DNA from 3 places in the Flavobacterium magnesitis genome. Region 2 is predicted to be linked to each of the others. Evidence: riboswitches for the same ligand, from Rfam matches in the RefSeq annotation. Region 2 holds a riboswitch; each other region holds the start of a gene.

The links. Region 2 has a riboswitch for cobalamin ahead of AAGV33_RS07845 (PKD-like domain-containing protein). Riboswitches for the same ligand answer to the same signal wherever they lie in the genome.
Region 1: linked by a shared signal. The riboswitch ahead of AAGV33_RS13680 (TonB-dependent receptor) and the one ahead of AAGV33_RS07845 (PKD-like domain-containing protein) in region 2 are both predicted to bind cobalamin.
Region 3: linked by a shared signal. The riboswitch ahead of AAGV33_RS10110 (TonB-dependent receptor plug domain-containing protein) and the one ahead of AAGV33_RS07845 (PKD-like domain-containing protein) in region 2 are both predicted to bind cobalamin.

The regions. Positions count from the first base shown of each region.
Region 1 is NZ_JBCFQK010000023.1:29,888-34,180, forward strand. It holds gene AAGV33_RS13680 (TonB-dependent receptor) at 1-1,542, opposite strand, end outside; cobalamin riboswitch at 1,660-1,868, opposite strand; gene AAGV33_RS13685 (cysteine desulfurase family protein) at 1,969-3,093, opposite strand; gene AAGV33_RS13690 (hypothetical protein) at 3,176-4,153, shown strand; gene AAGV33_RS13695 (Smr/MutS family protein) at 4,230-4,293, opposite strand, start outside.
Region 2 is NZ_JBCFQK010000009.1:15,560-19,852, forward strand. It holds gene AAGV33_RS07835 (FecR family protein) at 1-1,121, opposite strand, end outside; gene AAGV33_RS07840 (RNA polymerase sigma factor) at 1,224-1,808, opposite strand; cobalamin riboswitch at 2,066-2,303, shown strand; gene AAGV33_RS07845 (PKD-like domain-containing protein) at 2,601-3,737, shown strand; gene AAGV33_RS07850 (LacI family DNA-binding transcriptional regulator) at 4,023-4,293, shown strand, end outside.
Region 3 is NZ_JBCFQK010000013.1:30,422-34,714, reverse strand. It holds gene cobT (nicotinate-nucleotide--dimethylbenzimidazole phosphoribosyltransferase) at 1-650, shown strand, start outside; gene AAGV33_RS10120 (adenosylcobinamide-GDP ribazoletransferase) at 713-1,525, shown strand; gene cobC (alpha-ribazole phosphatase) at 1,510-2,031, shown strand; cobalamin riboswitch at 2,128-2,391, shown strand; gene AAGV33_RS10110 (TonB-dependent receptor plug domain-containing protein) at 2,488-4,293, shown strand, end outside.

The sequences.
Region 1 (4,293 bases), on a different contig from region 2:
AATTTTGTCCTTGGTATTCGTATAATAGCCATCAACCTGAATAGAAAATTTATCAAAAAATCCTTTTGCTGGTAAATTATAAGTAAAACCAATATCGTACTGATTCATATATTCGGGTCTCAAAGTACTGGATCCAACCATTGTATAATACAAATCATTGAAAGTGGGCATTCTGAAAATGCGTTTGGCGAAAGCCCTTAAATTAAAATCATACTTTTTAAATGGAGTATAACCAAGAAATATGGCAGGAGTAAATTCGGTTTTGTCAGGTGGTTTGGCATTGTATTCCACCTCTTCTTTTACGTGAGTTCCAATAACACTACTCAAAATTTTAAATCCGCCCAATCTATAGGCTGTAGCCAATGAAACTAAAGTGGTATACCGTTGCGGAAAAGAAAATTGGGTTTGGATTCCTCTTCGGGTCGCATCAAGTTTGTTGTACTGAAAATCGGTAGAAAGTGAAACATCCCAACTAGGCAAAATACTGTACATATTTACTGCCGAAAAATAGGCTTCACTTTGATAATAACTATCGTCAGATTGAGCACTTTCAGTTACGGTTTCGCCTAAAACACTAGTAGTATCTCTGGCTATATAGTGCGTATAATCATAAGCATATTTTGCTCTTGCCTGAAATTTATATTTTTCTGTAAAGTCTTTAACTAAAAAAGCCTGAGTGAAAAAATTCTTGTCATTTTGCCTGAAACCATCCGAAAACTTATTCTCTACAATAGCTCCCGGCGCTCCTCTTTCGGAATCGTAATAATATACTTTGGCATCCCAGGAACCCTTATTTATTTTTCCATAAAGTCCTGATTCTATTCTGAGTGCTGTAATATCACTATTCATTCGGGTTGCAGTGGTATCATAAGCTACAGAACCATCCTGATTGTTTCTTTTGTATCTGAATTTATATTCTCCATTCGATTTTATAAATTCCGAACTCAAACTCAAACTGACTTTATCACTTAATTTTTGTTCCCATCTAAAAGACGGATCATTGTAATTGATAGACATGGTTTTGTATCGAACCAGTAGATTGCTTTTTTTATTACCTTCAAAAACAGGACGTTTCGTTCTTAAGTAAATGGTAGAAGCCGCTGCAAAGTCTTTTGCTGATTGGAAAATTTCACTTTTTTGACCGTTATACATTGTCAGGGATTCCATATCATCCAAGGAATATTTTCCTAAATCGGTCACTCCGTTTTGTGCATTTCCTAACTGAATTCCGTCATAAAAAACACCTACATGATGCGTTCCCATATTTCGAACATCAACCGTTTTAAGTCCGCCAAGTCCACCGTAATCTTTGATTTGGGTTCCGGCAAAATACCGAAGCGCATCTGCAACGTTGTGGCTGGCTAAATTTTCAAGTTGTTTTCCGGAAAGACTTTGTACTGGAATTACTTCCTGATACGGTGGTTTTGAATTGATTTTAACCTCTTTCAGAAGCTGTAAACTATCTTTAGCTACCTGAGAATGAAGTAAAAAAGGAACAAAAAGAATGAAAACGAAAAAAAATGTTTTTTTTGTATTACACATCACTAATTAAATTATAAAAACTCACTTTAGGATGTAATTATCAAGAAACATAAGAATTATTCCCGCTATAAAATAACAGGTTAATTGCTTGTCCTTTGACTTTATTCCTCGAAAGTCTTAAACTATATAATTGTGGCAGGTCTCCTGACTTGTCCCATCTTTAAACAACCTTCTCATCCGCCGGGGCGAACAATGGCATTAGTAACGTTTAAAGACTTTTACTAGAACTTACAGTAGCGGGTCTGTTCAGGATTTGCACCTGATTCCCTTTTAACTATTTTTTCTTAAAAATCCAGAAAAAACAGACCAAAATCTGGCGCAAAGTTAATACTAACTTTAATAAAACAAGTATGATAAGAAGTATAAATTATGTATTGAAAACCTAATCTTCAATAAATCAATTAGATTGGCTTTAAAAATAGAATATTAAACCGTTTTTAAAGCTTCAATTAAGCCGTCAATATCTTCTTTAGTATTATAATGACTGAAGGAAATACGCAAACTTGGTTTTTTAATTAAATCATCAGAAAGTATTTCGGCTAATACATGAGAAGGTCGAATGCTTCCGCTCTGGCAAGCACTTCCACGAGAAACGGCAATGCCTCGCATATCCAAATGAAATAAAATCATTGCTGTTTTTTCCTCTGAGAAAGGCAATAAAACATTGATAATATTATAAAAACCTTCGCTCTTTCCGTTGATTTCAAAACCTGGGAAGTTTTTTTCTAATTGCTCAATCAGATAATTTTTAACAGCAGTGATATGCTCTTTTTCGGAATCTAAATTCGAATATGAAATTTCTAAAGCCTTTGCCATTCCTGCAATTTGATGTACCGCTTCGGTTCCTGCACGCAAACCTTTTTCTTGTTCGCCTCCATAAAAAAGAGGTTGCAATCCCGAATTTTTTCTAACAAATGCAAATCCCACTCCTTTAGGTCCATGAAATTTATGCGCACTTGCCAAAACAAAATCCACAGCAATGGTTTGCAAATCCAATGGCATTTTCCCCATCGATTGCACCGTATCCGAATGAAACAAAGCATTATACTGCTTGCAGATTACACCTACTCGCTCCAAATCTAAAGCAGTACCAATTTCGTTATTAATGTGCATTAAACTTACCAATGTTTTTACTTCCTGAGAAAGCAAATCAGACAAATGAGTCAAATCGATTGTACCATTTGGCAACACATTAACATAATCTACCTGAATAGAAAATTCTTTTTGCAAAGCCGTAATAGCCAGTAAAACAGCATGATGTTCTATTTTACTGCTAATGATTCGTTTGACTTGCAAATCCTGAACTGCCGAACGCAAAATCCAATTGTTTCCTTCTGTTCCTCCAGAAGTAAAAATAATTTCCTGAGCATTTACATTCAGTTGTTTGGCAATAGATTTTCTGGAAAGTTCCAATCTGTTTTTAGCATTTCGCCCAAAACTATGCGTTGATGAAGGATTTCCATAATCTTCCGTCATTATTTTAGTCATTTCTTGAATAACTTCTGGTCGGATTGCAGTAGTAGAGGCGTTATCGAGGTATATTTTTTTCATTGTTGCAAAGTTATAAAATATCAATTATCAAAAGCGGAATAAAATTTGTCATTTTTTGCCTATTTTTGTCAAAATTTTTAAGATGAAAAAAGCCCTAAGCCTATTGGTTTTATTAGCACTATTTAACGCTTGCGATGATGGAGATTTAACTCAAGAAGATATTAGCTTTGAAGACGTTACCTCAACTCAAAGTTGTAGTACTAATGATATTATCTACAAACTAAAAGAAAAAGAAGCCTTATTACTGGAAATTCCTGAAACTAATTTCCCTACTGAACTTACTGCTGATAATGAGACGGTTGAGTTAGACATCAGTACTACAACTAATAGAGTAGTGTATCGTTTTTACAACGGAACAGTAACCTCTAACAATATTTGTGAAACTATTGCTCCAGCAACTCCTGTTATTACCGACCAATGGACAGCTACAGCTGGTAAAATAAGAATTGTAACTAGTGCTATTATAGAACCTAATAATGAAGCAAATAACAGTACAAAAATTACAGGATATAACCATAACATTGTGTTAAAAAATGTAACTTTTGCAAAAGCTGTAGGGACACAGGTGTACGAAACATTTCCTTTTGGCAATTACAAATCTATAATTACACCTCTACCATTTAATTTTGATCAGACATTAGAGAAATGTACTTCATCTAATGAGATATATAATTACACCACTAGCGCAGCTTTAATCTTAGACATCGATCCAAGTTTAATTGCAAACGAAGTGACACCTCTTAATACACCAAGAACAGGACTTATAGGAACTACTACAAACGTATTCATCTATCGTTCATTTACAGGCGGAGGTTTATTAACTGGTGATTATTTTTGCAACGATACTACTCCTACTACTCCTGTACTTAATCAACAATGGGATGGTAAAGCGGGAGTAAGTGGCGAAAGCGGTATTATTGAAGTTACGACAACAACTAATGGCCCAACTAGTTTCAAACACACTATAGTACTTAAAAAAGTTTCTTTACAAAAAGGAATTAGTAATTTTACTCTTGGAGATAGTTATATTCTAGGAGAATTATTTACCACAACTAATTAATTTCTATAATCTAGAAAATAAAAAAACGCTCATTTGGACTATTCAAATGAGCGTTTTTTGTAAGTTGTAAATGCTATTATTTTTTACTTTGCTTGATAAAAACTTCAGTAGCACCCTGACCGTATTTTTGATAATTGGCT
Region 2 (4,293 bases):
TCATATTTATTTATAATTCCTGAGTTTTTAATAGATCTTAAAATTTCATCGATATTTCTATCTTTTATTAGAACGCCATTAAATTGTTCTTTTTTAATGGATTCGTTTTCAAAAATAACCTGAATATCATACCATCTTGACAACACTTTCATAATCTCGTCCAGTGGTTTATCTTCAAAACTAAAAACACCATTTTTCCAGCAAATATCATTGTAGACATCAACCTTGGCTATTTTTACTTTATTGGTTTTAATATTAAAATTGGCACGTTGATTCGGAATTAAATTCTGCTTTACATTAGCAAATTCCATTTCGACTTTTCCTTCTACTAAAGTGGTAGCAATATTCGAATCGTCTTTGTAGGCTTTTATATTAAATTCGGTACCTATTACGTGGATTTTTTGAGATTTCTGAGTTACTGTAAAACCAGCTCCTTTATGAGCTGTACTTGGAGACACCTCAAAATAAGCTTCTCCGTAAACTAGTTCCACTCCTCTGGTTTTTCCTTCTACAAAATGTACCGGGAACTTCAATTGGGTTTCTGAGTTCAGCCAAACTTTTGTTCCATCAGAAAGTGTAATCGCAAACTGTCCGCCTCTTGGAATAGTCAAATAATGATACGCCACTTTTTTGGAACCCGAATTGGATTTGTTGTATAATAATTCTTTTCCTGTACTGTTTACGTTTTTATTATTGTAAGTTTTACCTTTTTCTAAAACAACAGTAGAACCATCTTCCAAAGTTAGCATTGCTTTATCAGTACCAACTTCAATTTTGTTTGGAACAGCTGCAACAACAGGAGTTGTTTTTTGTTGATTAAAAAAAGCTGTAAATGTTATCAACAACACTGCCGATGCTGCAACAACATATTTAAAGAAAGGCTTTTGGTATAACGGAATTACTTTAGTTGCTTCGTTTTTATCGAAATTCAATTCCAAACGGATTTTTTCATGCATTCTTTGCTGAACATCTTCTTTGGATCCTAAGTGAGCAGGCCAATTTTCGATTTCCTGATTATTTAAGAAGAAATTCAGCAGTTTGTCTAATTCCTCTTTCGTAATAGAACCATCGAGAAGTTTACTAACTAATTCTGAAAAATAGTGTTGGTGATTTAAACTCATTTGTTCGTTTTTTGTATGCTTATATAACTAAGTCTCCAAAAAAACGTTTCACACCTGTTCTATTTGTAATTATTTTTACTTTTTTTTACACATATTGCTTTTTTACTTTAAAAAAAACAAGATAAACTCAACACTTACGGCTACTCCAAGCGATTCTTTCAAAATTTTCAATGCTTTAGAAATATGTCCTTCAACGGTGCGTTGCGAAATATTTAATTGCTCTGCAATCTCTTTATTAGACAACATGTTTTCTCTGCTCAGCTTATAAACCTCTTTACATTTATCCGGTAGAGTATCAATAATGGAATCTAAAAGATGAATTAATTCTTCATGCATTAACTTGGTTTCAGGATTAGAAGTTTCAATTTTACTTTCAAAATTGTCGAACAACTCATCTTTCGCCATTTTTTTATTTTTGCTAAAATGATCATACACTTTGTAAACAGTACTGGTATACAAATAACTTTTCAAAGAAACTTTTATCTGCAAATTTGCTCTTCTTTGCCACAACGAAATAAAAACTTCCTGAACTATGTCTTCACAAACCGATCTGTCTTTAACAAGATTGTATGCTGCCAAAAACATCATTTCCCAATATTCCTTATAGATAATAGTCAAAGCATCTTCTTCACCTTCCTGAAGACGTTTAACAAGATCTACATCAGTATATTTATTTGCAAATGCCATTTAAAACACATTTAATTGTTATTGCATCAAATCTAAAAATAAATAATTGATTTTCGAATATCTTAAAAATTTAACATAAAATTTTATTAAACACAGAGAACTATCCCTACAAACACTGAAGATTTTATAGTTTTAAAAATTACACTCAATAGTTAGCTCTTGCTTTAAGGTCAAAATGAAAGCTACAGCATTTGAAAACCAAAATAAAAACCTCTTATTTTTTTATAAAACAATTCTTTAACTCCAAAAAGTTTACCTACTTTTGCGCCCGCAATGGTTTGGCTCTATTTTTCGGTAGAGTCAACTAAGAGGGAATCAGGTGTAAATCCTGAACAAGCCCGTTACTGTAAGTTCCATGCAACATTTTGACAGATTTTAAGAAATAAAATTTTCTAGTAAATCTTATCTTTTGCCACTGTCTCGCTTCAAAACGAGATGGGAAGGCGGTTCAAAATGGGAACAAGTCAGGAGACCTGCCACTGCATATAAACTGAAGCTTTCGTGGATCAGAGCTTTCAACACAAAAGAACCCAATTTAGATTTGGTTTTCATTTTTTCCGATACTACTATTTTTAGTAAAATAGAACTTTATGCGTCTATGTAAATCTATATTACATGGAGGTTTAGCACTGTTTGTATGCATTGTATTTAAAAATACTTCATACAAACAGAACCAACTTCCTGTACTTAAAAAAGAGTTCAACTCTTTAAAACCGCACTATTTGAGTGAGGTGATTCTGCATTTCTTCAAATTAAAAAACATCAATAAACAATAACCTTTAAAATTAAAAAATGAAGAAAATTCTCTTTACCCTATCCGTAATCTTATCCTTAACTGCATGTTCTGATGACGAAATTGCATCACCAGAAATCGGCCTTACAGAACCAGATGGCGGTTATACAATTGACAAAATGCAGTGGCTTCGCATCCAACCTGAAGTAAAAAATGCTAATGATGCTACTTTTTCATGGTCTTTAGAAGGGGAAGAAATTGCCGCTACAGCTAATTTAGTTTACGTTTTTGCCGAAGCTGGAACTTACAACCTTGAATTTAAAGCAAAAAATGCTGGTGGCGAAAATGCTAAAATTTTCTCTGTAACAGTAAATGAAAAAACTTATTTGAACAAAATCACTCAGGTATTTGATTTTCTTCCAGCCCCTGGGCAATCTGTCAATAAGCTTCCCGCTGCAATTGATAAAGACACAGATAAAGCTACTAAAGATACAGACGAAACAATGCGTGTAAAAGCCGAAACTAGCTTAACGAGTAATAGCATGGTTAGTCTTGGAGGTTTTGGTGGTTATGTAGTATTTGGTTTTGATCACACTGTAGTCAACAAAGAAGGAAATGATTTTATTGTAAAAAGTAACGCACTTGCCACCTGGGCAGAACCAGGTACAATTATGGTTTCTTATGATGCCAATGGAAACGGAAAAGCCGATGACGAATGGTATGAGATTGCAGGTTCTGAATACAACAAAGAAACAACCATTAAAAATTATGAAATGACCTATTATAAACCAGAAACCGAACCTACCAATGCAAGTGAGCCTAATTACATTCGCTGGACGGATAACCAAGGGCAAACAGGTTATATCTCTAAAAATTCTTTTAACAGACAAGCTTATTACCCAGTATGGAAAGGAGCAACTATTACTTTTAAAGGTACTTTCCTAAAATCTAATATTGCAGGTAGTGGCAATAGTTGGTCTAATCTTCCTTACGAATGGGGTTATAGCGACAACTGGGCAAATACTAACGAAAAAGCACAAATCAACATTGACTGGGCTGTTGATAAAGATGGTAATGCTGTAAAATTACAAGGAATCGATTTTGTAAAAGTCTATACTTCCAACAGAGCTGAAGGTGGATGGTTAGGAGAAGTTTCTACCGAAGTTTCAGGATTTACCGATTTGAATCTTCCATAAATAAAATTTAAAAATTGCCCCAAAAGCTCCGGAGAAATCTTGAGCTTTTTTTATTTAAGTAATTAAAATTAAACAATATGTTTTTTTTAACCACATAAGTCATATAAGTTTTTTATCTTATCTAGTATCTTACTTAATAAATTAAGACCATATAAGGTATGGCGGTATATTATATGACAAATAAATTATTCTTATTAGTTCCAATCCTTATTTTTCAAAAATTTAACTCCCTTGAATTTCGTTATTTCAAAATAAAATTCTATTTTCGTAAACGATTACGGAAAAATGAAAAATAAAATAACCATTAGCGATATTGCCAAAGAATTAGGAATTGCTCCTGCTACGGTTTCCCGTGCGTTGAGTAATCATCCTGAAATAAGTGCGAGTACAAAGAAAAAAGTAAAAGCCGTTGCCGAACGTTTGGATTATATGCCCAACAAAATAGCTTCTTCGTTACGCTCTGGAAAAACAAAAGTCATTGGAGTTTTAATTCCAACAGCCGAACATTTATTTTTTGGATCCGTAATTCACGGCATTTCAAATTTGGCGAGCCAGC
Region 3 (4,293 bases), on a different contig from region 2:
GAACACATTCGTTTTTAAACGGTCCAGCGATGACCGAAATGCAAATGAATTTGTGTTTTAGCAAAGGAAGTGAAATTGTAGCGGCCATTGCAAAACAAGGAGGCAATTGTATTGGTTTTGGCGAAATGGGAATAGGCAATACGGCTACAGCTTCGGTTTTAATGAGTGTGATTTGTAATTTTTCTATTGAAGATTGCGTAGGCAGAGGCACAGGAGTTGATGACGAGAAACTGCAATTTAAGATTGATATTCTAAGAAAAGCAGTTGAAAATTATAAAGGAGAGAACGATTTAGAAAGTTATTTGGCTTATTTTGGAGGCTTTGAAATTTTGCAAATGGCAGGTGGAATGCTTGAGGCTTACCAACAGAATATGATTTTTCTAGTAGATGGTTTTATTTGCAGTGTTGCTTTTTTAGTGGCTTTCAAAAAAAATCCTGCTATAATGAATAACGCTATTTTTAGCCATCAATCGGCAGAAAAAGCACATAAAAAACTATTGGATTATCTGGGGGTTTCAGCTGTTTTACAACTCGATTTGAGATTAGGAGAAGGAACGGGTTGTGCGCTTGTGTTTCCAATAATTGAATCGGCTGTGGCTTTTTTAAACGAGATGGCAAGTTTTGAAAGTGCTGGTGTGAGTGAGAAGTAGATAGCAGAAGGCAGATTCAGAAAGCAGAAAAGAGATTTTAGATTTAAAGAATTTACAAAATAATGAAAAAAGAACTCCATATATTTTTTACGACATTGCTATTTTACACCCGAATTCCTTGCCCTAAAAACATCAATCATCATCCAGATTATTTAAACAAAGCTTCGAGGTATTTTCCTCTAATAGGCTGGATTGTAGGAGGAATAAGTTTTGTGGTTTTCTATCTTTCTACCTTAATTTTTTCTATTGAAATTGCTGTAGTGCTTTCGATGATTACCAGTATTCTAGTTACAGGTGCTTTTCATGAAGATGGTTTTGCTGATGTTTGTGATGGTTTTGGTGGCGGATGGACCAAAGAAAAGATTCTTTTAATCATGAAAGACAGTGCTATAGGAGCGTATGGAGCGATTGGTTTAGTTTTACTGTTTTTATTAAAGTTTCAGAGTTTGGTTCAATTAACAAACAATACTCAAATACCAGATTTTGGTTTCGGAATTTGGAATTTAAATTTTGGAATTTTTCTTCTCTTTATGAGTGCTCATGCTCTGAGCCGTCTAGCTGCAATATCAATTGTTTTTACGCATCAATATTCAAGAGAAGATGCAACTAGCAAAAGCAAACCGATTGCTCAAAATTTTACATGGAGAGAAGTAGTTGGCGCTTTCTTGTTTGGATTATTACCACTTTTAATATTGGCTGTTTTTTTCTGGCAAATACTTTTAGTTCTAATTCCCGTTTTCTTATTCCGATTTTTTCTGGCTCGTTATTTCCAAAAATGGATAGACGGTTACACTGGTGATTGTCTTGGTGCAACACAACAAGTTTGTGAAGTTGTTTTTTATCTGTCAAGTATTGCAATATGGAAGTTTATTTAGTTCGGCATACCGAAACAACTTGCGAAAAAGGCATTTGTTATGGACAATCCGATGTGGATTTGAAAGAACCTTTTTTAGAACCTTTTAAATCAATAAAGAAACAAATATCATCGGATGCAATTGTTTTTTCGAGTCCATTATCTCGTTGTATGCTTTTGGCCAATTATTTATCGCCATCAATTAGTGTCGATTCGAGGCTGATGGAAATGAATTTTGGCGATTGGGAAATGAAAAATTGGGATGCTATTCCCGAAGCTGATTTCACCCCCTGGATGACCGATTTTGTGAATGTAGCCGTTCCTAATGGCGAATCTTTCGTTGCTTTACACCATCGTGTAACTGATTTTTTGGCGACACTTGTTTCAGAATATAATTCGAAAAAAATAGTGATTGTTACCCACGCCGGAGTAATCCGAAGTATTTTGTGTGCCATTTCAAATTTGCCATTGAAAGATGCTTTTACTAATAAAGTAGATTTTGGAGCTGTCATAAAAATAGAATTATAACTTGAATTGAAGTTATTTATTTCGCTGGTTTTTAGTTTTTTATATGTGCTTAATCAAATATCGATATAAATTTGATTTTTAGCTGAATTAAGTTTTATCTTTGCCGCCGTATTGAGGTTGTTGTTTTTCTATCGAAAAAGAGCATTAAAAGGGAATCAGGTTAAATACCTGAGCTGTACCCGCAACTGTAAGCTATCAAGCTTGTTGTTATCTACAAAACCACTGTTTGAAGGTGGGAAGTTAGAAGTTAGAGGTTAGAAGTTTAATACTTCTTACTTCGTATTTCTGATTTCCAACTTAAAATGGGAAGGTAAACAACAAGACGCAAGCCAGGAGACCTGCCTATTACATCGAGTATCAAACTTTCGGGAAAAAAGGTTTGGGTATGGGTTATTCTATGCTTTTCTCCCATTTATTAGTCATGTAACAGAAAAAACTGTTATTAATTGTTTTAAAATGAACAAAAAAATCGTTCGTATTAGTGCGTTATTCGTATTAGTAAGTGCTTGTGCTTTTGCGCAAAAAAAAGGAGTTGTGCTTCCAGTAACCAATGAACTAGAGGAAGTGGTTATTTCGGATTCTAAATTTGCTTTGCCAAAGGAAAAATCAGGAAAAGTGATTGTGAAAATTACATCTGAGGATTTGAAAAAAAGACCAGGACAATCCATAGCTGAGGTTTTGAGTACTGTAGCAGGGGTTGAAGTTAATGGAAATCAAAGTAGTCCTGGGAAAAATTTGAGTTATTATATCAGAGGAGGACGTAATCGTCAGACATTAATTTTGATTGATGGTGTTCCTGTAACTGATGCTTCGGGAATTAATTTAGATTACGATTTACGTTTAATTCCTGTACAACAAGTAGAAAGCATTGAGATAATGAAAGGAGCAGCCAGCACGCTTTATGGTTCTGGAGCTGCTACAGGAGTAATTAATATTACCCTTAAGAAAGCAGAAAAAAAAGCTGTTGCAGGAAATGTTTACATGAGTTTAGGAACACAAACGGATGCAAAAGACAAGGATTATTCAGTTCAGGATTACAATCAAGGATTCTCATTTAATGGAAGAACCGAGAAGTTTAACTATTTTGCATCTTTAAATAGTACTGAAACTACTGGTATTTCGGAAGCTAGACCAGCTTTAGATACAGATACTTTTGAAGCGGATAGTTTTTCAAGAGTAAATGGTTTAGTAAAATTTGGCTTTACGCCAACAAAAAAATTGAGTTTTGATTTTTTTGCGAATTACGACCGACTTAAAAATGATTTTGATGCTGCTTCATTTGTAGATAATGCAAATAATTTTAATAAGTCAGAACAATATCGTGTAGGTTTTTCTCCAAAATACACATATAATAAAGGGGAGTTAATTGTTAATACAGCTGCTAGTTTGATGAATAGAGCATCTTTTAGTGGAAGTTTAACAGATTATAAATCTAGAAATGTAAATGTAGATGCATTTAATAAATATCAAATTGCATCTGAATTATTTATTGTAACAGGAGCTCAGTTTCAGTTTTTTGATATGTCAATAAATGGTTTGTATAGTCAACTTTCAGATGAAGTGGCTAAATTTAATTTGATTGATCCTTATGTAACTGCTGTTTATAATTCTGATTTTGGATTAAATATCAATACTGGAGCTCGATTGAATGTTCATAGTAAATACGGAAGTAATTTTGTTTACAATATCAATCCATCATTTTCTTTCAGTGAAATTCCTTTAAAATTAATAACTTCATACAGTACAGCATATATAACGCCAAGTTTGTATCAATTATACGATGGATTTTCGGGTAACTTAGATTTGACTCCGGAAAAAAACAGCACTTTAGAGGCTGGTTTTGAATTGGGATTATTAGACGAAAAATTAAATATTAATTCAGTAGCTTTTTATAGAGAACAAAATAACACCATTGGATATGTTTCTAGTTATATAAATGTTGAAGGAAAGAATAATGTAAGAGGTGTTGAAACCATGTTTTCTTATATTTTGTCAGATAAATTAAGATTGAATGGAAATTATACTTTTACTCAATTTGAGGAAGCCTTAACTTTTAGTCAGCGTATTCCAAAGCACAAAGCCAATGCCTCAGTGGATTATCAACCCACAATTAGAACATTTTTCAATATTAGCTATCAATATGTTGATCAAAGAGCAGATGCTTTTTATGATTCAAATTTTGCAGCTGTACCTGTTACTTTGGATTCTTATCAGTTATTAAATGCTACTGCCAGATACGAGCTTATAAAAAATAGAATGACG